3 linked regions of the Dongshaea marina genome follow. Each later gene encodes a partner of the first gene's protein in a complex. Links are inferred from orthologs where the notes say so. Each region holds a gene or a part of one and is shown in the gene's direction. Other genes may lie near its edges. The genes, in order: dnaN, dinB and holA.

Region 1 (7,892 bases):
CAAGCCAGGTTGCAGACAACCCGGGGGGCGCTTATAACCCGCTGTTTCTCTATGGGGGAACCGGCCTGGGTAAGACCCACCTGCTGCACGCGGTAGGTAACGGGATTAAGCAGCGCAAGAAGAACGCCAAGGTGATCTATATGCACTCTGAGCGTTTTGTCCAGGATATGGTCAAGGCGCTGCAGAATAATGCCATTGAGGAGTTTAAGCGCTACTACCGTAGTGTGGATGCCCTGCTAATTGATGATATTCAGTTTTTTGCAAACAAGGAGCGCTCTCAGGAGGAGTTTTTCCACACCTTTAATGCGTTGCTCGAAGGCAATCAGCAGATCATCCTGACCTCGGATCGCTATCCCAAAGAGATTGACGGGGTTGAGGATCGCCTCAAGTCCCGTTTTGGCTGGGGATTGACTGTGGCCATTGAGCCGCCGGAGCTTGAAACCCGGGTGGCGATCCTGATGCGTAAGGCCGACGAGAGTGAGATCAATCTTCCCGATGAGGTTGCCTTCTTTATCGCCAAGCGTTTGCGTTCCAATGTGCGGGAGCTGGAAGGCGCCCTGAACCGGGTGATTGCCAACGCCAACTTCACTGGGCGTGCGATTAATATCGATTTTGTGCGTGAGGCGCTACGTGATCTGCTGGCGCTGCAGGAGAAGTTGGTCACCATAGATAACATTCAGAAAACTGTGGCGGAATACTACAAGATTAAGGTTGCCGATCTGCTGTCGAAGCGACGCAGCCGCAGTGTGGCTCGCCCGCGTCAGTTAGCCATGGCCCTGTCTAAGGAGCTGACCAACCGTAGCCTACCTGAAATTGGTGATGCCTTCGGTGGTCGGGATCATACGACTGTACTTCATGCGTGCCGTAAAATCGGTCAGTTGCGTGAAGAGAGCCATGATATCAAGGAAGATTACTCTAACCTGATCCGAACCCTTTCCTCTTAAGGAGTGTGAGCCTGATGCAGTTTACGGTAAACCGCGAATCGTTATTGCGCCCCCTCCAGATGGTTGCGGGGATCTTAGGTGGCCGGCCGACTCTGCCGGTGTTGTCCAACCTGTTATTTGTTGTGGATGACAGCTCATTGTCGATTACCGCCACCGATCTTGAGGTGGAGATGATAGGACAGCTTCCGCTGACATCCATCGATGAACCGGGACGGGTCACCATTCCGGCGCGCAAGCTGCTGGATATCTGCCGCGCCCTGCCCGAAGGGGTCGATATTACCTTTAGCCTTAAAAATGAGCGGATGATGGTGCGTAGCGGCCGCAGCCGTTACTCACTGGCAACCCTGCCGGCTCAGGATTTTCCAAACATTGAGCAGTGGGAGTCGATCCTCGAGTTTGAGCTCAGCCAGGGAGAGTTGCGTAAGCTCATCGATGCCACTCAGTTCTCTATGGCCAGCCAGGATGTGCGTTACTACCTCAACGGACTGCTGTTTGAGACCGAGGGCTCGAAACTGCGCACCGTGGCGACCGATGGCCACCGGATGGCGATGTGCTGCCTGGAGGTGATGCAGGAGCAGGCGCTCCCGGAGCACCAGATGATAGTGCCGCGTAAGGGGGTTTTGGAGCTGGCGAAGCTGCTGGACAGTGATGAAAACCGGGTGCTACTACAGATGGGGCAGAACAACCTCAGGGTGGTGCTCCCAGGGATCATTTTTACCACCAAGCTGGTCGATGGTCGCTTTCCGGATGTGCGGCGGGTGATCCCTGCCAACAGTGATAAGTTCCTGCTGGCCAACCGTGATGCCCTCAAGCAGGCACTGGCGCGGGCTTCGGTATTGTCGAATGAAAAGTTTCGTGGGGTTCGTCTGAGCTTTAGCGAGAATCAGCTGTGTATTACCGCGAACAACCCGGAGCAAGAGGAAGCGGAAGAGTATCTGGATGTTGAATATCAGGCACAAGAGATGGAGATCGGATTTAACGTCTCCTACATGCTGGATATTCTCAACACCCTCAAGTGCGAGACGGTTCGCCTGGCCCTGACCAACGCCAATAGCAGTGCACTGATCGAAGATCCGGACAATGAGGCCTCTTTGTACGTGATCATGCCGATGCGACTCTAGGTGATGCTTCTCTCTCAGCTGAATCTGCATCACTTTCGTAATATCGCAAACGCCTCACTGCAACCGGCCCGCGGCATTAACCTGCTGACCGGGAATAACGGAAGTGGTAAGACCAGTTTGCTGGAGGCGATCCACTGCCTGGGGTATGGGCGTTCATTTCGCTCCCACAGGGCTAGTCGGATCATCCGTCATGGGGAGTCGGCCTATGTATTGTTCGGGCGCTTGTCCGATGAGGATGCTGCAACTGAGCTGGCGATCGGCATGGAGCGGAGTCGATCGGGGGTGTCCCAGCTAAAGATTGGCGGCCAATCCGCGGATAGCCTTGCGGCCCTTGCCAGGCTATTGCCGGTACAATTGATCGATCCCCAGGGGGGTGAGTTGCTCAGTGGTGGCCCTAAACTCAGGCGATCCTTTATCGACTGGGGAGTGTTCTACCAGGACAATAGCTTTCACCCCTTGTGGAAACAGTTTAGCCGGCTTCTTAAGCAGCGTAATGCACAGCTTAAGCAGAGCCGCGGTTATCAGGCGCTCGGTTTCTGGGATCAGGAGCTGACCCGGATTAGTGAAGAGATCGCGGAAAAAAGGGCGGAATATTGCGAAGGATTTTTCTCGCAAGCTGTTGATTTTATTGGATTTTTTCTTCCTGAGTATGAAGTTTCTCTTGATTATTATCAGGGGTGGGATCATGAAAAATCCCTCGGAGAGCTTCTTCAGGCAAATTTTGAACGGGATCGGGTGCTGGGCTATACCAGCACCGGGGCCCATAAGGCCGATCTCCGGCTAAAGGCAAATGGTGTTCCTGTTTGCGACATCCTGTCGAGAGGACAACTGAAGCTGATGGTATGTGCGATGCGCCTGGCGCAGGGTTGTTACCTCTCAGCACAGGGCGATAAGAAAGTTATTTTCTTAATCGATGATTTTGCCTCTGAGCTCGACTCAGAAAAGCGCCATCTATTGATGGAACGGTTACAACAGAGCGATTCTCAAATCTTTGTCACAGCCATTGATCTTGATCATCTTGATCCCGAGCTGGTTGCCCGGGCTGATAAGATGTTTCACGTGGAACATGGCAGGATTTCTGAGATATCCCGAAGTGTGAGAGCAAGCGATGAGTGCTGATAACAGTTATAACTCCTCAAGTATTAAGGTATTAAAAGGTCTGGATGCGGTGCGTAAGCGTCCGGGAATGTATATCGGGGACACCGATGATGGAACCGGCCTGCATCACATGGTATTTGAGGTGGTCGATAATGCGATTGATGAGGCATTAGCGGGTCATTGTAGTGACATCATAGTCACCATCCATGCGGACGGATCTGTCTCGGTTAAAGATGATGGTCGCGGTATTCCTGTGGATATGCACCCGGAAGAGGGGCGTTCGGCGGCCGAAGTTATCATGACGGTACTGCATGCCGGTGGTAAGTTTGATGATAACTCCTATAAGGTATCAGGTGGTCTGCACGGGGTCGGGGTTTCCGTGGTAAATGCCCTGTCCGATCGTCTGCAGATGATTATTCGTCGCCAGGGGCATATCCATGAGCAGAACTATCACTTAGGGGAGCCTCTGGAGCCTCTCAAGGAGGTTGGAAGCACCGAGTCCTCAGGTACTGAGATCCGCTTCTGGCCAAGTGAAGAGATCTTCTCTGATACCAACTTCCACTACGACATCCTGGCCAAGCGGCTGCGTGAGCTCTCTTTCCTTAACTCGGGGGTGTCAATTCGCCTGATTGATGAGCGGGAGAACCGTGAAGATCATTTCTGCTACGAGGGCGGGATTCAGGCATTCATTGAATATCTCAATCGTAGCAAGACGCCGATCCATCAGAAGGTTTTGCACTTTAATATGGAGCGTGACGATGGGATCAGCGTTGAAGTCGCCCTGCAGTGGAATGATGCCTATCAGGAGAATATCTTTTGTTTTACCAATAACATTCCTCAGCGCGATGGTGGAACACACCTGGCGGGCTTCCGTGCCGCACTGACCCGAACACTGAATAACTTCATGGATAAAGAGGGTTATAGCAAGAAAGCCAAGACCTCTGCATCCGGTGATGATGCCCGGGAAGGTTTGACCGCCATTATTTCGGTGAAGGTTCCGGATCCCAAGTTCTCTTCTCAGACCAAGGATAAGTTGGTCTCCTCTGAAGTGAAGACCGCCGTTGAGCAGACCATGGGTGAAAAGCTCAGTGATTATCTTCTGGAAAACCCTCAGGATGCACGCTCGGTGGTTTCAAAAATCATCGATGCCGCGCGGGCGCGTGAGGCTGCGCGCAAGGCGCGTGAGATGACTCGCCGCAAGGGAGCACTGGATCTGGCCGGTCTGCCCGGCAAACTGGCTGATTGCCAGGAGAAGGATCCGGCACTTTCAGAACTCTACATAGTGGAGGGTGACTCGGCAGGTGGTAGCGCCAAACAGGGTCGTAACCGGAAAAACCAGGCGATCTTGCCACTTAAGGGTAAGATCCTCAACGTTGAAAAAGCTCGCTTTGATAAGATGCTCTCCTCTCAGGAGGTGGCAACTTTGATCACGGCTCTGGGCTGCGGCATCGGCCGGGATGAGTATGATCCGGACAAGATGCGCTATCACAACGTCATCATCATGACCGATGCGGACGTCGATGGTGCGCACATTCGGACCCTGTTGCTTACCTTCTTCTACCGTCAGATGCCGGAGCTAATCGAGCGCGGCTATGTTTATATTGCTCAGCCACCTCTGTATAAAGTCAAAAAGGGTAAGCAGGAGCAATACCTCAAAGATGAACTGGCTCTGCTCGAATACAAGACCACCATGGCCCTGGATCGTGCCGCACTGCATGTCAATGAGTCGGCTCCCGGGATTAGTGGTGAGCCTCTGGAGAAGCTGATTGCCGAATATCGTAAGGTTCAGAAGCTGATCGAGCGCCTGTCCCGGCGTATTCCATCTGTGGTTTTGAACCAATTGATCTATCAATCGGCTCTGGCAATTGAGTCTTTGAATGAGCAATCAGTGGTAGAAACCTGGTGTAAAGAGCTGGAGCTGGCACTGTGTGAAGGCAAGGTTAATGGCTGTGATTACTCAGTGACTGCCAAGCTTGATGAGGAGCGTGGCATCTATCTGCCTGTGGTGATGATCCGTCAGCATGGTATTGAGCATGCGAATCCTCTGAGCTACGACTTCTTTGCTTCCGGTGAATACTCACGTATTTTGCAGCTGGGTGAGAAGCTGGCTTCACTGCTCGAAGAGGGTAGCTATGTGAGCCGCGGTGAAAAGCGGATGCCGATCGCAAACTTTGAGGATGGCCTCAACTGGCTGATGAATGAAGGAGCTCGGGGTGTGAGCATCCAGCGCTATAAGGGACTCGGTGAGATGAATCCTGAGCAGCTGTGGGAGACCACCATGGATCCTGAGGTTCGTCGAATGCTGCGGGTGACCATCGAAGATGCGGTTGCTGCGGACCAACTGTTTGCGACCCTGATGGGAGATCACGTTGAGCCGCGTCGCCAGTTCATCGAAGAAAATGCCCTGAAAGTGGCAAACCTGGATATCTGATTTAAGCTTTTAGCGAATAAAAAAAGGAGCCTTCGGGCTCCTTTTTTATTGCTTGTGGCTTCTTTTCTCGGGGTTATAGATAACCGATATCGCTCAGGGTATCAGCCAGGATCTGGTAGCCCTTCTCAAGCTCATCAAGAGGTTGAGTGTAGTTTAGACGTAAACATTGGCTTTGATGTGGCCAGCTCTTATCATCAACTCCACTAAAAAATGGCTCACCGGGAACCACCAGCAGCCCCCTGTCTTTTAGTTTCTTGTAGAGCTCAAAGGAGGTGACAGGAAGGTTTTTTAGCCATAGCCATAAGAACAGCGAACCTTCGGGTTGATGGAGCAATACCCTTTTGTCGCTGATCTTGTGCCTGAGCAGGGCGATCGCCTGGTTACAGCGCTCCTGGTAGTAGGGACGAATTGTGTGATCAGCCAGTTCCAGCAGCTTGCGATTTTTGATTGAGTTCAGCAGTAGCCGGGGCCCGATTGCACCGGGAGCCAGATTGATCATGCCGTTGATATTCCTGATGGTCGCGATCAATTGCTCATCCGCAACTATGATGCCGCAACGAGTTCCGGGAAATCCAAGCTTAGACAGGCTGAGTGATAGGATACAGTTGTGATCCCAGTAGGGAGTCGCCCGGTTAAAACAGATATTCGGAAAGGGCAGTCCATAGGCGCAATCGATCAGTAGCGGGATCTCCGCCTTGGCTGAGATCTTCGCAAGCCTTTTAAGCTCGCTGTCAGAGATAAGGTTGCCACTTGGATTAGTCGGGCGAGACAGGCAGATAAGGCCACTTCTGTTTGTCAGCCCAAGGTTATTCAGATCCGGGTGATACTTAAAAAAGCCACCTTCCTGCTCTTCAATGAGTGGCTTCACGGCTCTTATACTGTCAGGGTCAATTGTGCTATCCGCATAGCCAAGATATTCAGGAGCCATGGGGAATACCACCTGCCTGGTTGAACCATCAGAAAAACGACCGGCAAACAGGTTAAACAGGTAGAAGAATGAGCTTTGGCTGCCGTTGGTCAGAGCCAGGTTTTTTTCGGTGATCGGCCAGCCATAGAGCTGATTAAGCATCTCGGCCAGCTCATGCTTAAAGCTGTCATTCCCTGAGGGGCTGTCGTAGCGGGAGAGTGCCTTGACCAGAGTGCCCTGGTTGAGCATCTTAGCCATCTCTTGCTCAAAATGACGGGCAACCTCTGGAATAAACGCCGGGTTGCCACCTCCAAGCATGATGGTATCCGGATCATTCAGGCCCTGATTCAGATCCTCCATGAGTTCGACAATGCTACTCTGGGCTGCTAATTTCTCGCCAAATTGGGATAGCTTCATTATTCTCTGCCAGCATGCAAATAGCCCGTTATTGTAAACCATCTTCTTTAAATGGGTATATTGCCCGCAAGGAGTTTTTGATGTTTCACGTGAAACAAGAAATAGGCGATCCCGATAAAAAACCTTTAAAATCAATGTGTTACACCTGTGTTTTCAAGTGTTAGTTTGTCCCCTGCATATAGTGTTTCGGAGTTTGTCCCGTATGTAGCCTGAAAAAAGAGATAAATGCGCTGTCACTGCTGAACTCAAGCTCGAAGGCCACCCGAGACAGGGGCTGCTTATCGTTCATTAGCTCAATGGAGCGCATGAGTCGCCACTGCTGGCGCCATTGCTGATAGCTCATTCCTGTCTCACGAGACATGATACGAGAGATGGTTTTTCCCGAGGCGGCGATGAGTATCTCGAGTTGTTTCAGGTTTGGAATGCACCCTGGAAGTTTAATAAGCTTGAGTAGGGGAGTCATTCGAGTGTCAGTTGGCAACCTGAGCCCGAGAGACTCCTTTGGGGCTCTTATGAGCTCATCGAACAGAACCTGTAAGAGATGATAATGGGAGCCATGCTTCCAGCTCTGCTCAAAGTCGCTCAGGGCGATCCTCTCGATAAGGGCTCTAAGTAGTGGATTCAGGGAGATAATTTCAGGGTTACGAGGCAGGGAGTGATACAGCGACGAATCAAGGTAGATAGAGCGATACTCAACGGTATTCTTTTGTGAGACACGGTGGTGGGCCCGGGGTGGGATCCAGGCCCCCGGCCGGGAGGCAGAATACAGAAGTTATCGCCGAACTCCAGATTCATACAACCTTGTTCAGAAAATAATATCTGGGCTTTTTCATGACTGTGCCATCCAGCATCATGATTCAGGCCCACGCTGGCTGCGATCCCAAGGACCGGGTTGTTTAACTGATCGGGATCAAAGGCTGCATCTGATGAGAGTCTGGCCATCTGTCTTATTTTTGATGTTTATTGTTCTAGTT
Region 2 (7,937 bases), 4.1 Mb from region 1 along the record:
CCCGCCGCCACTCGGCAGTGGCAATGTGCTGCAAGCACAAACCCCAGTCCGGAGGACATCTGCATCTAGTGCAGAAATAGCTGACCGCTGGTCAAACTGCGGTCTTTTTTATCCTGCGGATAGCTATTGGTGGCTATCGCCACTGGTGTCGGGGGTGCCCGACGGCACATTACTTTTGTATCGCCAAAAGTAATCAAAAACTCGCTACGCACGATGGGTCCAACCATCGACCTTCGCGGCTCGGCGTCCATGCCTCGAAAAGAGACAGCAAATCTCTGCGGTTCACCTCAACTCTCGCTCACGGGGATTAAACTTCCTCTCTTCGATTAGGTTCAATGATTCCACATTAAGATTCATGAATGATCGTAACGGTCCCCCAATCTAAATCGAAGAGGTGGTTTGAGATCCCCCTTTGATTCGTGCCGATGAATCATAAGGTGATTTGATGTTGAGCTGCATGGATGCAGCGAGTGCGCAGCCACGCCATGGACGGCGTGTTTGCGCTGAGCTTCAAATTCACCATAATTTTGAGGAAAGACAAGAATCAGGGGGCACCCTGGGGGTTGTTAGGGGGAGTGGGTGAGCATCTCTGCCATACAGGATGTATCAATGCCGTGGAAGGCAGGATGCCTGGGAACGGCCTGACCCGCCGCCACTCGGCAGTAGCAATGTTCCCACAGGCACAAAACGCTGACCGCACGTCAGGTAAACTATACGTGTGGCACTCGCATAGGAGTGCCGGGAACCCCTCAATAAATGCTACACTGAAGCCATCAGAAATAGCCCCTCCTCCCCATGAGCTCAGTACGAAAAATCGCCCTATTAGATATGGATGCCTTCTTTGCCGCAGCAGAGCAGCTGCGCCATCCTGAGCTTAAAAATCGCCCATTCGCGATTGGGGGATCGCCGCAAAAGCGTGGGGTAATCGCCACCGCCAACTACCTGGCCCGGCGTTTTGGGGTCAAGAGTGCCATCTCATCGGCCCGCGCCCTGCAACTGTGCCCTCAGCTCACCCTGATCCCGGGTGATTACAGCTATTACAAACAGCTCTCCGGGCAGGTCGCCGATATTATCCACCGCTACTGTGACAAGGTAGAGCAGGCCTCGATCGATGAGTTCTACCTGGATCTCACCGACTCCCCCCACTTTCAGGGCAGCGCTTCTCTCATCATGGAGGCGATCCGCAGCGAAATTCGTGAGCTGGGGATCACCGCCTCGGCCGGGATCTCTTCCATCAAGATGGTGGCTAAGATAGCCAGCGATGATAATAAACCCGATGGCCAGAAGGTGGTGCCCCCCGAAGAGCTGTTCAGCTACCTGGCAAAGCTGCCGCTGAAGCGGATCCCGGGGGTCGGCCCCTCCTCATTGGCCAAGCTACAGGGCGGTGGTTTCTATCTTGGAGCGGATATTCAGCAGGCTGAGCTCGGTGATCTCACATCTCTGCTGGGAGAGCGTCATGGCCAATCCCTGTTTAATCGCTGTCAGGGCATTGATCCCCGAGAGGTAGTGACAGAGAGAGTCCGCAAGAGCAAGGGGGTTGAAAATACTCTGGCTGAAGATATTGACCAACTCTCACAGGCTGAAGCCATCATCAGTGATGAGCTCTACCCGGAGCTTCTCAGGCGCCTCGGTGAACCGGTGGCCAGTCAATTCAAGATCCACTCCCAAACGGTCAAGCTCAAATTCAATGACTTTAGCCAGACCACCGCCTCTCATAGCTGTAACCGGCTCTCTGCCGTGCTGTTTATCCAGCTGTTGCGTGATGCCTGGCAGCGTTCAGCGGGGCGCAGCGTTCGCCTCATAGGAATCAGCGTGGCCCTCGCCGATGAGGGGGAGCAGCGTCAATTAGAGCTGGATCTCTAGTTCAGCTAAACGCTCATACGTATAGCACTTATCCGAGTTATTTTATTTACAGCAGTGCTACAAACAATGTCGGGGGTGCCCGACAGCACATTACTTTTGTATCGCCAAAAGTAATCAAAAGCTTACTACGCGCTGCGTATTTATCATCCCCTGATAATTCTCCCCAGCTCGATGGTGACCATCCTTGGTCACCCGTCCCAGTTCAGCATCCTGCTTCTCGTTTCATTGATCTACAAGCAATTCCACGCTATCTCGCGTTACGTTGCTCCTGGAGCAACTTTACCCCTCCGTAGAGCTTCGCGGTTCGCCGCTTACCATCCCTGATAACCCTTCCCAGCTCAATATCCCTACCTCACGCTATGTTACTCCGAAAGTAACTTCGCCCATGGCTCAAGTTAGATGAATGAGCAAGGTATTTAAGCTATACGAAACTAGTTAAATTTCCTGCGCTATAAGCATCGATGCAGTGGCGCTGCTACCCTAATAAAAAAGCCAACAAGAAATAGTGTATGCGGCTGATGTTCAAAGCGATGCTCGCCGCCCTGGTTCTCGGAATCGGGATCTGGTTAAGCGCCGAACCTATCTATCAATGGGTGGATGAAAAAGGGATCACCCATTATTCGGATGCCCCGCTTCCGGAGGCTGTGCAGGTCGAGCGTAAACTGCCTCCGGCGGTCCAGCTCGAATCGCCTACTCTTCCACCACCTTTTAAAGAACCTGAAAAAATCGAGTATGAAGTCACTCTCACTCAACCCTCAGATAATTCGACCATTCGTAGCTACCAGGGGAATATGGTTGTGTTGGCTGAAATCACTCCTACACCGCCTAAGCCATACCGCATGCAGCTTTGGGTGGATGGGCGGATGATCAAAGAGCTGGAGTCTCAGGCTGGACTGCAAGTACAAGATCTGAGCCATGGTAAACATACGATCTTATTAAAGTTCATCTCGGATAAAGGAGAGACTCTCGCTGAGTCAAAAGCAACCACAGTGTTTATGGTCCGTGGAGCAACTCAAAACGCCGATAAAAAGCCAACCAATTGAAAATAAAGTTATTTACGGCATAGACTCCCCTGGACTTTCCCTCTCATCCAGCACCTGTTTCACTGTTATAGCCTATACTCAATCGATATAACTCTTAACTTCAAATGAGCCAGCACCAACGATGAGGTTCATGAATCAATTTCGAGCTTTATTGCTGACTTTGGGGATCCTGGGCTCAGCTCATGCCATCGCAGGCACGAATCCTCCTCCACCTCCTACGGGAGAAAACCCAACATTTCCTAAGGTTGCGCAAAGCCATAGCGCGAGCGGTGTATTGAATATGGAGCCTTCCGGGCAGATACGCTCCAATTTTTACCAGTTTAAATATGACTCAACCGAACCCACTCCTCTGGGTTCAACAACCTGTGAAGAAAGAGCTTGTGAAGCCACCGGGGATTATGAGCAGGGCCTTGAGCTTGATCAGGCTGACTTCCCGACAAATACAGCAACAAATGATATCAATATCGATAGCTGGCTAAGCTGTGCCTGGTATAGCCTCTTTGGGATTGGTCAGGGGAATTATGATCAGATCTACATCACTCGAAGTAATTGCAGTATCCGAATCGCAAACAATACCAAAATCCGAACACTAAGATTACGAAATAATGCCCAGGCCACCTTTTCAGGACAAGGCTACTGGATTGAAGACCTTGATATGGATGACGCCAGACTGCGAGTTTCAGCCCTAAGCCAACTTAATATAAAGGTTACCCTGGTTGCCAGAAACGCGACAATCAACACCGACAACCCCAGCTCAGCTCTCACCTTCGTCATCTACAACTCACAAAATACCGGTAGTGAGCCATTTTACCTGGTCAATACATTAGCTAATGCACTGGTCTATGTTGAAGGTGCAGCTTTAATCCAAAACTCCACCCTCTCCGGGGCTGTGCATACGAATCGCCTCAGTATTACCCAAAACGGGGTGCTTATTGATGAAACATCCTCAGAGCCCAGCCTGATTCTTGACAGCCCATCGACTGGAAATTGCCTTGGGAGCCACCCCATTACAATTAGAGCCTACGATGCCCAGGGTGATCTGGATATTGACTATACGGGAACCGTTAGCCTCACAGTCAATGAAACTCCAAGCGGTACTGTGACCTGGAGCACACAGGGAGCCCAGGGTGTACTAACGCCAAATGAACCCAATGCAACCTATCGCTTTGTCGCAGGTGACTCAGGAGCGGCCCCCCTTGCCTTTACCTATGACAAAAAAGGCACAGTAAACATTTCAGCGACAGCGAGCGGCATGAGCGGTGCCAGCAAGTCAATCGACTTCCAGGCAACCTCATTGCAATTTACTCCAAAGACAACCTCGCCCCACAGTGCAAATACAGATGTCACCATAGAGGTCAGTGTATTAGAACAAGGTGAATGCACAGTAGAAACCGCAATCGTGGGCTCACAAACACTCTCGGCCCAGTTTGATTATGTCAGTGAAAACAAGAGTATCCCTGTCAGCCAGCTGACCATTGCAGGGGAGCAAAAGCCAGCAAATAGTGCAAAGCAACTTAATTTGACATTCAGCTCAGGAAAATCTGAGTTCATTATCAACTACCCCGATGCTGGAAGTATCAGCCTCAGCGGAAGTCTCACATCCAATAATTATGAATACATTGGGAGCAGCTCCCTCTACTGGAGACCCCACGCACTATACATCAGCCGGGTCTATGACCAGCAAAGCACTAATAATCCTGGTGGAACAGCCAGCTCCGGAAATGCCTTCATCTCAGCCGGCACTGACTTTAAAGTCGATATAGAAGCGGTCACAGCCAATTGTGCACCGGCCAGCGGAAACTGCACCACCGAGAGTTATGACTCCACGATAGATCCAACCAAGATGTCGGTAGGAGATATCAGTTTCACCAATATTCAGGCGGTTTCCCCATCAAATGTCGATGGAACCCTTAATCTTAGTGGTGCCGTCCCTACATTTAGTCGGGGCAAATTAACCGCAGCGGTTAATTATAGTGAAGTCGGAGGCATGACTCTTGAGGCCCAATCACAGCTCGAATTTCCCGGTATTACCAGTACGGTCAGCGGAGCCTCATCCACCATCGGCCGTTTCTATCCAGATAAACTCACCCTTGATGCCTTTATTCCCACCATCAATGCCTGCCCCGCTTTTAGTTACTTGGGAGATGAAGACGCCTTGACCGATGCAAGCCTGACTCTCAAGGCTAAGAACAAATCCGATGTTATTGTGCGCAACTATAGTTATCTGCGAGGTTACACCAAACAAGCCACCCTCAAGCTTTACCTGCTACTTGGCCAAACAGACACCAGTAATCAGGTGGAGCGCCTCATTCCGGACTCATCCTGGCCGAATAGCGGCATAATCGACAACACCTTATGGGGAAGCGGCCAGGATGACCAGTATGTCTATAGCGGTTCGATGGGGATCTCCCGAAAGATCACGGATGGAGTCTTAGGAGACGGCCCCTATAATCAGGCAAAATTAGGTCTATTGGCCTCAGGCGGTGATGGTGAGCAGATTGAGATCCCAGGCAGTGATGACCAACTGGTAGTTGGTGGCGAGACCACCCGGCTGCTGGGCGAGCTAGCCGTTCCCGGTGGGACCGCTGCACCGTTTTGGTTGGGGCGGATCAACCTTCAGGGAGTCAGGGCTCAACGGAGCGATATAGACCTTAAACCCATGGTACGTCTTGAATACTGGGATGGCGATAGTTTTGAGATCAATAGCTTAGATAGTTGTACTGTTCTTGCGGATAACCTGATGACGTTCAACGGAGCAGCAAAGCCAGCCTCGGGAGGCTCAGTGAGCCTGGACTGTGCAGATATCGATGGTTGTGACCCGACAAAAACAACAGCCATCTCTTATAACTTGGCTCCGGGAGTAACCCGACTTAATACCTGTGACGGAGATTATGCAGCAAGCTCAACCGACTACGGATTACTGTTATGCTCACCGGGTTCCCTGGGGCGAGTCAAGATCACACTCCCCCTCACGGGCAGTTCGCTGGAATATCTGAATCAGCAGTCTGGTACCACCAGCAACTGGATCGATCCACCCCAGGTTGAGGCCCTGTGGGGAGCATACAACAGGGACAATCGGATCATGTATCGCAAGCACAACTATTAATTCAGCCCCACACTGAGTATTGCTTTTCAAACCAACACTCAGATGAGATGCTATAACTAAAATGATCAGGGACAGTGGTGAGGTATGATGGAAAACTTCTGGCATTGGATCCAATCTGTTTTTTTTGCCCCGGGAGAATGGGTATTACACAATTTAGTTGAGAACCTTCCCCGCCTCTCAGCCGCTTTAGGCCTGACGACAGCTAGCTATCAGGGGTTGTTACCCATGTTTATCTCGGCTCTGGTATGGCTCTACCTGCTGTTTATCTGCTCAAAAATAGGTCGGTTGTTCAGAGGCGAAGCAACCATAAAGAAAACTGACAAGTACATTAATGGCAAACACCTCATTAGCTCACCTTCATGGTTCTTTCTCGGCACTATCTTTGTGTTATTTTTATTTTTTTTACTTCTTCTTGCGAAGTAGTTATCTCAATAGAAAACAGATAATTAGCTGAATGGTCATGTTTCAGATCTATTGCTGATATCATTGATGCACTGGTATCAACGGCACCGGCCTGCTGCTACTGGGGTGAAGCTTCAAGGAAGCGAAGCGAAGCGAGAGGTAGGATACTGAGCTGAAAAAGGGGATCAGGGATGATACCTGTGCGGTAGCGTTCCAGGGATGAGTTCACAACGTATCGGTTGCCATACACCCCGAGTTAGGCTACAAAACTTTTTAGCAACTCCCACCAAAAACACCCGGCACCAAGGCCGGGTGTTTGGTTATACCGAGCAGCTAACGGTTAGATATCACTATCCAGAATGAGTCGCTCATCATCTATCATCTGCTGTAAGATCTCACTCTCACTTAGACCTGGATAATCATCTCTGAGATCAACGCCCTCCAGCACCACGGTTTGAGGTGTCTCGGTATCATCACCATTGGTCCAGACCTGAATAATGCTCGCAGGCCCATCCTCATCCTCACTGAAACTCAGCTCAAGATAGTCACCAATTTCCTCTTCGGCAACGTTATCCAGTAGCTCACTCAGATCCACCACATCTTCCTCTTCAAAATCTTCAATGCGATGGATAACGACCTCGTCCTCCTCCAGGTCGAACGATGGAATAACAAACTCATCCTCCTCACCTTCAGCGCCTCTCAGGATATTAATTGTTGAAACCTCAGATGTATCATCCTGGAAGTCATCCGGATCTAACTCAATACCCTGACTGGTTGGTCTGAATTCAAGGAAGATATCATTGAAGTCATTATCTCCCAGCTCAGGAAGGTCCTCAGTTGCAATTGCCAGTGACCCAGTTCCATCTTCATGCACTTCAAACTGGAAGTGATCTTTGCCATCGACGTTGAATGAACTGTCAGTGAAATAGACTGCCTGCTCATCACCGTTGACTGTGGCTGTATAGGTTCCATCTTCACCCAGGGTAAACTCAATATCCTCGGGATCGATCTCACCATGGTTCTTGGCACCATTGGCCAGGATGAACATACCAACCTTATTGCTCACATCATAGGAAGCCAATATGTCACCTCTATCCGGAGCTTCGAGACCACGGTAATCTTTGGATGCCTCCATGATAATCTCAACATTGATGATATTGCCCTGCTCATCCAGATTATAGGTTCCGAGAACATTCACATAACCTGCATCCTGTCCTTTGAAGACAATATCGTAGTCCCCCTGGTTGATATGGATATCCAGGGTTGAGCTGGCAGTCAGCCCATGCTCATCGGTAATGGTGTAATCAAACTGCTCATGCAGATAGTGATCACCATTTCGTACCAGCTCATGATCGGTATCGAGCTCATAGGTGTAGCTACCATCAGCATTGAGTTGCAGAGTTCCATATTCACCGGCCAATGTGCCTCCTACGACTCCTGAGTCACCGTCCACGGCAACAACACGGATTGCATCACCATTTGGATCACTATCATTATCCAAAACGTTGCCATTTATCTCGGTA
Region 3 (7,986 bases), 4.1 Mb from region 1 along the record:
GCAGTGGTTCTTCACCAAGCTCTATGAGAAGGGACTGGTCTATAAGAAGACCTCTTCGGTCAACTGGTGCCCCAACGATCAGACGGTACTGGCCAACGAGCAGGTAGTTGATGACCGCTGCTGGCGCTGTGACACACCGGTCGAGCAAAAAGAGATCCCTCAGTGGTTTATCAAGATCACCGAGTATGCCCAGGAGCTACTGGACGATATCGAAAAGCTCGAAGGCTGGCCTGAGATGGTCAAGACCATGCAGCGCAACTGGATTGGCCGCTCCGAAGGGGTCGAGATGACCTTCAAGGTGGCAGATTCAGATCAGAGCTTTGATATCTACACCACACGTCCCGACACCCTGTTCGGGGTGAGCTACATGGGAATTGCCGCAGGCCACCCACTAGCCCAGCAAGCCGCCCACAACAACCCTGAGCTGGCCGCCTTCATCGAAGAGTGTAAGCACACCAAGGTCGCCGAAGCAGAGCTTGCCACCATGGAAAAGAAGGGGATGGCCACAGGCCTTCATGCTATCCATCCTCTGACCGGTAAAGAAGTTCCAATCTGGGTCGCTAACTTCGTGCTGATGGATTATGGCTCGGGTGCGGTGATGGCGGTTCCCGCTCACGATCAACGCGACTATGAGTTCGCCGGCAAATATGGCCTGGATATAATCCCTGTGATCAAGCCTGCCGATGGCAGTGCGCTGGATATTTCAGAGCAGGCCTTCACCGAGATGGGTGTGCTGTTTGATTCTGGAGAGTTCAGCGGTCTGAGCTCCGAAGATGCCTTTGATGCAATCGCCAATAAACTCAATGAGCTGGGTCTTGGCAGCAAGCGGGTGAACTTCCGCCTGCGTGACTGGGGGGTTTCTCGTCAGCGTTACTGGGGAGCACCAATTCCGATGCAAACCCTGGACAATGGTGAGGTGGTTCCGGTACCTGCCGAAGAGCTGCCTGTGGTGCTGCCCGAAGATGTCGTCATGGATGGGGTTCAGAGCCCGATCAAGGCCGATAAGAGCTGGGCACAAACCAGCTACCAGGGGCAGAATGCACTGCGTGAGACAGATACCTTCGATACCTTCATGGAATCCTCCTGGTACTATGCTCGCTACTGTAGCCCCAACTACCAGGACGGCATGCTCAACCCTGAGCAGGCTAACTACTGGCTGCCGGTCGACCAGTACATCGGCGGCATCGAGCATGCCTGTATGCACCTGCTATATGCGCGCTTCTTCCACAAGCTGCTGCGTGATACCGGACTGGTCAACTCAGATGAACCGTTCAAGCGCCTGCTGTGTCAGGGAATGGTACTGGCGGATGCCTTCTACTACCTCAATGACAAGGGTGCCCGGGTGTGGGTTAGCCCTGCCGAGGCGATCCTGGAGCGCGATAACAAGGGACGCATCACCAGGGCAACCGATCAGCAGGGCAACGAATTAACCCACGCGGGTATGACCAAGATGTCCAAGTCGAAGAACAACGGCATCGACCCACAGCTGATGGTGGAGAAATACGGTGCAGACACGGTGCGTCTGTTCATGATGTTTGCCTCTCCCGCCGACATGACTCTGGAGTGGTCTGACTCGGGTGTTGAGGGGGCTCAACGCTTCTTGCGTCGCCTGTGGCGCCTGGCTCACCAGTACAAGGAAGCTGGCGAACATCCGGCTCTTGATCTCAGCACTCTGAGCAATGAGCAAAAAGTTCTGCGCCGGGCTCTGCACAAGACCATAGATAAAGCCAGTGATGATATCGGTCGTCGCCAGACCTTCAACACGGCGATCGCTGCCGTGATGGAGCTGATGAATCAGCTGGTGAAGGCACCTCTTGAGTCTGAAAATGACAAGGCGCTGATGCACGAAGCCCTGACCGCGGTTGTCACCATGCTCTACCCCATCACCCCGCATGCAAGCTTCGCGCTGTGGAAGGAGCTGGGTCACGAAGGCGCCATCGACCAGGCCCAGTGGCCAAATGTCGACAAGGCTGCCATCGTTGAAGATGAGAAACTGGTGGTGGTTCAGGTCAATGGTAAGGTCCGTGCCAAGCTGACGGTCCCTGCCAATGCCGAGCAGTCACAGGTCCAGGAGCTTGCGCTGGCGGAAGATAATGTCAGCAAGTTCACCGACGGAAAGACCATTCGCAAGGTGATCTTTGTTCCCAACAAGCTACTTAACATTGTTGCCAACTAAGGAGCACAAGTGAAAAGAGCGCTTCGCCTCTTGCCACTGCTGATTGCAGGTCTGCTGTTGCAGGCCTGTGGTTTCCAGATGCGCACCGCACCGCCCCTGCCGCCTCAGTTAAAAACCCTGCAGGTGGTGGGTGATCAGAATAGTAACCTCTATCGTATGGTGGTGAACCGTTTGAAAATCGCCGGGGTCGATCTGGTCAGCAAGGCGGATAAGAACACTCCAATCCTCAGGGTAAATCCCCTGAGCCAAACCTCAACGGTTGCCTCCCTGACCGATACAGGGACAACGGCCGAGACTGTGGTTGAGGTCTACAGTACCTATACTCTGACCGTCCCGGGCGAGGAACCTCAGCTCTACAACCTGCACTTCACCCGAAGCTATATTAACCAGTCAAATCAGGTGCTGGCTTCGTCTGAATCAGAAAGCAGCCTGAGCTCAGAGATGGAGATCCAGGCTGCCAATCAAATCCTGGCCCAACTGAGCCGGTATAAACCTTGAAACGTGTCTATCCCGAGCAGCTGAATCAGCAACTTAAAGCAGGCCTTGCGGCCTGCTATCTGTTGTTCGGGGAGGAGCCCCTGCTCAAGCAGGAGAGCCGGGATGCGATCGCCGCTACCGCCCGCTCCCAGGGGTTTGATGAACAGCTGCATTTTAAAGTAGAAGGCTCATTTGACTGGCAACCGCTATTTGAGGCCTGCCAGGAGCTGAGTCTTTTTTCCTCCAGACAGCTGATTGAACTGGAGTTTCCTAAAGTTCCGGATCACAAGGTAGCCAAACAGCTGGAGCAACTATGCGCCCTGCTACATGCCGATATTCTGCTGATCCTGAGCGGCCCGCGCCTCAACACGGCCCAGCAAAAGAGTCAGTGGTTTAGCCGCTTCGCCAGCCAGGGAGTCTATGTGCCGATCGCCCATCCGGATCATCAGCACTTTCCGCGCTGGATGCAGCAGCGCTTTAGGGCACTGAACCTCAATCCCACTCCCGATGCGATCACCTTCATGTGCCACGCCTTTGAGGGGAACCTGCTGGCGGCCAAGCAGACCCTGGAGCTTCTGCCACTACAACAGCTTTCATCGCCGATTGAAGTCCGGGAGCTGCAGACGATCGTTGAGCAGCACAGTCATTTCTCCCGTTATCAGCTGATCGATGCCCTCTATGAGGGAAGGATCAAACGGGCCCGGCATATTCTTCGCCAATTGAAAGCCGAGGGAACCGAGAGCGCTCAACTGATCTGGCTGTTCCACCATGAGTTGGAGCAGCTCTATCCGCTGTGTGCCCAAAAGAGCCAGCGTCAGCCTTTGGGAACCCTGTATAAAAAACTAAAGATCTGGCCCTGGCGACAAAAGCAGCTTGAAAGAGTCTTGAGTCAGCTTACCCTGAGCCAGCTCAGCTACCTGCTCCAGCTCTGCGCTAAGGCTAATCTTGCGGCCAGCCAATTTGATGAGCCACAAAGCTGGCGTCTCCTGGAGCAGCTGTGTATCGGATTTGCTCACCCAACCCTCCCCATAGCTAACAGCATATGAAACAAGCCATAGGACTCATTGGTGGGACCTTTGATCCCATCCATATCGGACATCTTTGCCCCGCCATCGAAACCCGGGAGCAACTTGGTTTACAGAAAATTCTGTTTATTCCCAACTCGATTCCTCCGCACCGGGATACTCCTCACTCCTGCGCCGAACACAGGCTGAAGATGGCCCGACTCGCCATCCGCGATGTTGAAGGATTTGAGGTCGATGATCGCGAGCTTAAGCGCCTCAAACCCTCCTACACAATCGATACCCTGCAATCGCTACGCGCAGAGTATCCGGATACCCCCCTGTGTTTTCTGATGGGAATGGACTCTCTATTAAGCCTTGCCAGCTGGCACCGCTGGGAGGAGCTGACCGACTATGCCCACCTGGTTATCTGCCACCGCCCGGGATGGAATCCAGAGTTTGGCGAGCCCATTGCCAGCTGGCTCAAGGCGCACCAGGATCAGACCCTGGGAGCCCTGCAGACCCGACTGTGTGGCCTGGTCCAGTTTGTTGAAAACCGAACCTTTGACATCTCTGCCACCGAACTGCGCCAAAGGATCCGTGAGGGCAAGGAGTGTCGCTATCTGTTGCCCGATGCGGTCCTTGACTACATTCGCCAGCAGGGCCTGTATCGGCCCACTCGACCCCAGTGATATAATCGCCGGCCTTTCGCCAACGAACAGGAGAAGAACCTTGCAAAGTCAGCAGCTATTATCCTTTAGCATCGAAAAATTAGAAGAACTAAAAGGGCGGGAGATTGTCACTTTAGATGTGAAGAAGCGCTCCAGCGTCACCGATTACATGGTGGTCTGTTCCGGAAACTCGGCCCAGCATGTTCGCTCCCTGGCTGCCCATGTCACCCATGAGGCCCGGACTCTTGAGCAGCCGGTGCTGGGCGTTGAGGGGGAAAATGCCGGTGAATGGGTGCTGGTCGACTTAGGCGAGGTCATTGTGCATGTGATGCAGGATGATTGCCGGGATTATTATCAGCTGGAAAAGCTTTGGGGTGAGAGCCAGGCAGGAGCACACGGGGAATGAAGATACAGCTGGTCGCCGTCGGCACTAAGATGCCGGGTTGGGTTGAGCAGGGATTTAGCGAGTACCAACGGCGCTTTCCCAAAGATATGCCATTGGAGCTGGTTGAGATCGCGGCGGGTAAGCGGGGCAAGAATGCCGATATCGCGCGAATTTTGCAAAAAGAGGGCGAGCAGATGCTGGCTGCCATCCCGCGCGGCAACCGAATCGTCACCCTGGATATTCCGGGCAAGCCCTGGACCACTCATCAGCTGTCAACCCAGCTCGATAAGTGGAAGCTCGATGGGCGAGATGTGTCGATCCTGATCGGTGGCCCCGAGGGACTCTCCCCCGAATGCAAGCGTGCCGCAGAGCAGAGCTGGTCGCTGTCGCCCCTGACCCTGCCGCACCCCCTGGTTCGGGTGATCATGGCTGAGAGCCTGTATCGCGCCTGGAGCCTGAGTACAAACCACCCTTATCATCGGGAGTAGTGGATGCTGAAACAGCGGATCGCCATGCAGGATCACAGCAAGGAGGCGGCTCTTTATTATCGCAGAACTCTAATCGCCTGCCTGGCGGTGTGCGCCATGATCCTGACCTTGCTGGTCAATCTGTATCACCTGCAGATAGACTCCTATCAGCAATACAAGACCCGCTCCCGGGATAACCGGATCAAGCTGGTTCCGGTCGCGCCGACCCGGGGCCTCATCTATGATCGCAACGGCATCCTGCTGGCTGAGAACCGCCCCTCTTACAACCTGGATATCCGCCGGGATCAGACCAAGGATCTCAAACAAACCGTTGCCGAGCTGCAGAAGCTCCTCAAGCTGGATCCGGATCAGATCGATGATTTCTACAAGGAGCTGCGTCGCCACCGCCGCTTTGAGCCAGTGACCCTGGCAGAAGATCTCACGGAAAAACAGGTCGCCATCTTCAGCGTGCAGCGCTATCGCTTCCCCGGCGCCTCTATCGAGGCCAGGCTACAACGCTACTACCCCTATGGCAGTGTGTTGACCCATGTGCTGGGGTATGTCGCCAAGATCAACGACCGTGACCTGCAGCACCTGGAGGAAACCGGCGAGCTCTCCAACTACGCCGGTACCCATGATATCGGCAAGCAGGGGGTCGAAAAGTATTATGAGAATGTGCTGCATGGCAAGGTGGGCTACCAGGAGGTTGAGGTTAACAATGTCGGGAAAGTGGTACGCACCCTCAGCTATCATCCGCCGGTTCCGGGGCACGACATCTATCTCAATATCGATCTGCGCTTGCAGATGAAGGCCCAGGAAGATCTGGCCAACCGCCGTGGCGCGGTGGTGATGCTGGAGCCCAAGACCGGGGCGGTACTGGCGATGGCATCCAGCCCCAGCTACAACCCGAATCCTTTTGTCCATGGCATCAGCTCCAAGCGCTATACTTCGCTGCTGGATAACCCCAACCATCCGCTGATCAACCGGGCCACCCAGGGGATCTATGCCCCGGCATCCACGGTGAAACCCCTGATGGCAATCATGGGACTGGACACCGGCCTCATCACTCCACAGATGCGCTTTTTCGGCGCTGGTTACTTCCAGATCCCAGGCACCAAGCGTAAATTCCGCGACTGGCAACCCTGGGGTCATGGCTGGATGACAGTGTATAAGGCGATCGAGCAATCTGCCGATACCTTCTTCTACAACCTGGCCTATAAGGCAGGAATCGACCGTATCCACAAATATATGCATCTGTTTGGCTTTGGCCAGTATACGGGGATCGATCTTCACGAAGAGCGTAAGGGAAACATGCCGTCGCGGGAGTGGAAACAGGCCCGCTATCGCCAGCCCTGGTACCAGGGGGATACCATCTCGGTTGGGATCGGCCAGAGTTACTGGACCGCCACCCCGCTACAGATAGCACATGCCTTTAGCGTACTGATCGATCACGGCAAACGGATCGAACCGAGATTACTTAAGAGCATTGCAACTAAAGATGGGATGCTGTCACCACCACCGCAGACCCTGCCACCGATCAAACTGAAAAATGACAAGGATTGGCAGGTCTCCCTGGATGGGATGTACCTGGTGATCCAGGGTAAGAGTGGTACCGGTCGCCGCGCCTTTGCCAACCTTCCCTACAAGGCGGGAGGTAAATCCGGTACCGCCCAGCTGGTGAGCCGGAGAACCGATGTGGAGAAGCTGATAATCACCAAGGAGCGCCACAAGGATAACGCCCTGTTTGTCGCCTTTGCCCCCTTTAATGCCCCCAAGGCCCTGGTGGTGTCAATTATTGAGAATGCTGGTGATGGCAGCTCTCCGGCCGCGGACATCGCCCGCAGCATGCTGGATGCCGTGATGCTCCCACCCAAAGATAACAACAGGAATAAACCATGAATCACTCCCATCAACAGGAAAAGTTCTGGTACCGCTGCCACATCGACCTGCCGCTATTCATCGGCCTGTTACTGCTGATGATCGTCGGCCTGCTGATCCTCTATTCGGCCTCGGGCCAGAGTATCCCGATGACAGGGAAACAAGCGGCGCGGGGAGTACTGGCGATCGGGGTGATGCTGATCATGGCCCAGCTTCCGCCGGCCTTCTACGCTCGCTGGGCTCCGCCGATCTTCGGGGTCGGCATAGTACTGCTGGTGCTGGTGCTGATCTTTGGTCATATCGGCAAGGGGGCGCAACGCTGGCTGAACCTTGGATTTTTTAAGTTCCAGCCCTCCGAAATCTTTAAGCTGGTGATGCCGATGATGCTGGCCGCCTGGTTTAGTCAGCAGCCGCTACCACCTAAGTTTCGCCACCTGTTGGTCGCCCTGGTGTTGCTTCTGGTGCCCACCCTGCTGATCGCCAAGCAGCCGGATCTCGGGACCTCACTGCTGATCGCCTCCTCCGGGATCTTTGTGCTGTTCCTGGCCGGAATGAGTTGGCGACTGATTGGCCTGGCAGCGGCAGCAGTTGGCGCATTCGCACCCATCTTATGGTTTTTTCTGATGCATGATTACCAGAGGGAGCGGGTACTGACGTTTCTCAACCCGGAGCGGGATCCGCTGGGGGCCGGCTACCATATTATCCAGTCCAAGATAGCGATTGGCTCCGGCGGCTTACTGGGCAAAGGCTGGATGCATGGCACCCAATCCCAGCTTGAGTTCCTGCCGGAGCGCCACACCGACTTTATCTTTGCGGTATTTGGGGAGGAGTTTGGCCTGGTCGGCGCCGCGGTGCTGCTGGTGCTTTACCTGTGCATCATCGGCCGTGGCCTGTATATCGCAACCCAGGCCCAGAGCACCTTCGAACGCCT

The links.
Region 2: the proteins of dnaN (region 1) and dinB are in contact, whole or in part, in a solved structure (PDB 1OK7), measured with the Escherichia coli proteins. The link is inferred for Dongshaea marina from one-to-one orthologs.
Region 3: the proteins of dnaN (region 1) and holA are in contact, whole or in part, in a cryo-EM structure (PDB 8GIZ), measured with the Escherichia coli proteins. The link is inferred for Dongshaea marina from one-to-one orthologs.

Annotation. Positions count from the first base shown.
Region 1 is NZ_CP028897.1:101-7,992, forward strand. What follows is about bases 228-3,011. They hold dnaN (DNA polymerase III subunit beta), read left to right. Parts: upstream 228-958; coding sequence 959-2,065; downstream 2,066-3,011. Other genes in these bases: recF (DNA replication/repair protein RecF), read left to right, coding at 2,069-3,011. Outside these bases: more of recF, read left to right, coding at 3,012-3,184; gyrB (DNA topoisomerase (ATP-hydrolyzing) subunit B), read left to right, coding at 3,174-5,594; DB847_RS00025 (valine--pyruvate transaminase), read right to left, coding at 5,668-6,918; DB847_RS24655 (helix-turn-helix domain-containing protein), read right to left, coding at 7,079-7,381. UniProt on the Escherichia coli protein: Confers DNA tethering and processivity to DNA polymerases and other proteins. Acts as a clamp, forming a ring around DNA (a reaction catalyzed by the clamp-loading complex) which diffuses in an ATP-independent manner freely and bidirectionally along dsDNA.
Region 2 is NZ_CP028897.1:4,132,217-4,140,153, forward strand. The notes cover bases 1-2,829. They hold dinB (DNA polymerase IV), read left to right. Parts: upstream 1-795; coding sequence 796-1,863; downstream 1,864-2,829. Other genes in these bases: DB847_RS19345 (DUF4124 domain-containing protein), read left to right, coding at 2,373-2,829. Also shown: more of DB847_RS19345, read left to right, coding at 2,830-2,906; DB847_RS19350 (DUF6701 domain-containing protein), read left to right, coding at 3,037-6,012; DB847_RS19355 (hypothetical protein), read left to right, coding at 6,100-6,435; DB847_RS19360 (retention module-containing protein), read right to left, coding at 6,755-7,937. UniProt on the Escherichia coli protein: Poorly processive, error-prone DNA polymerase involved in translesion repair and untargeted mutagenesis. Copies undamaged DNA at stalled replication forks, which arise in vivo from mismatched or misaligned primer ends.
Region 3 is NZ_CP028897.1:4,076,720-4,084,705, forward strand. What follows is about bases 1,807-4,684. They hold holA (DNA polymerase III subunit delta), read left to right. Parts: upstream 1,807-2,670; coding sequence 2,671-3,699; downstream 3,700-4,684. Other genes in these bases: leuS (leucine--tRNA ligase), read left to right, coding at 1,807-2,176; DB847_RS19065 (LPS-assembly lipoprotein LptE), read left to right, coding at 2,186-2,674; nadD (nicotinate-nucleotide adenylyltransferase), read left to right, coding at 3,696-4,346; rsfS (ribosome silencing factor), read left to right, coding at 4,387-4,684. Also shown: more of leuS, read left to right, coding at 1-1,806; more of rsfS, read left to right, coding at 4,685-4,731; 23S rRNA (pseudouridine(1915)-N(3))-methyltransferase RlmH, read left to right, coding at 4,728-5,198; mrdA (penicillin-binding protein 2), read left to right, coding at 5,202-7,076; rod shape-determining protein RodA, read left to right, coding at 7,073-7,986. UniProt on the Escherichia coli protein: Part of the beta sliding clamp loading complex, which hydrolyzes ATP to load the beta clamp onto primed DNA to form the DNA replication pre-initiation complex.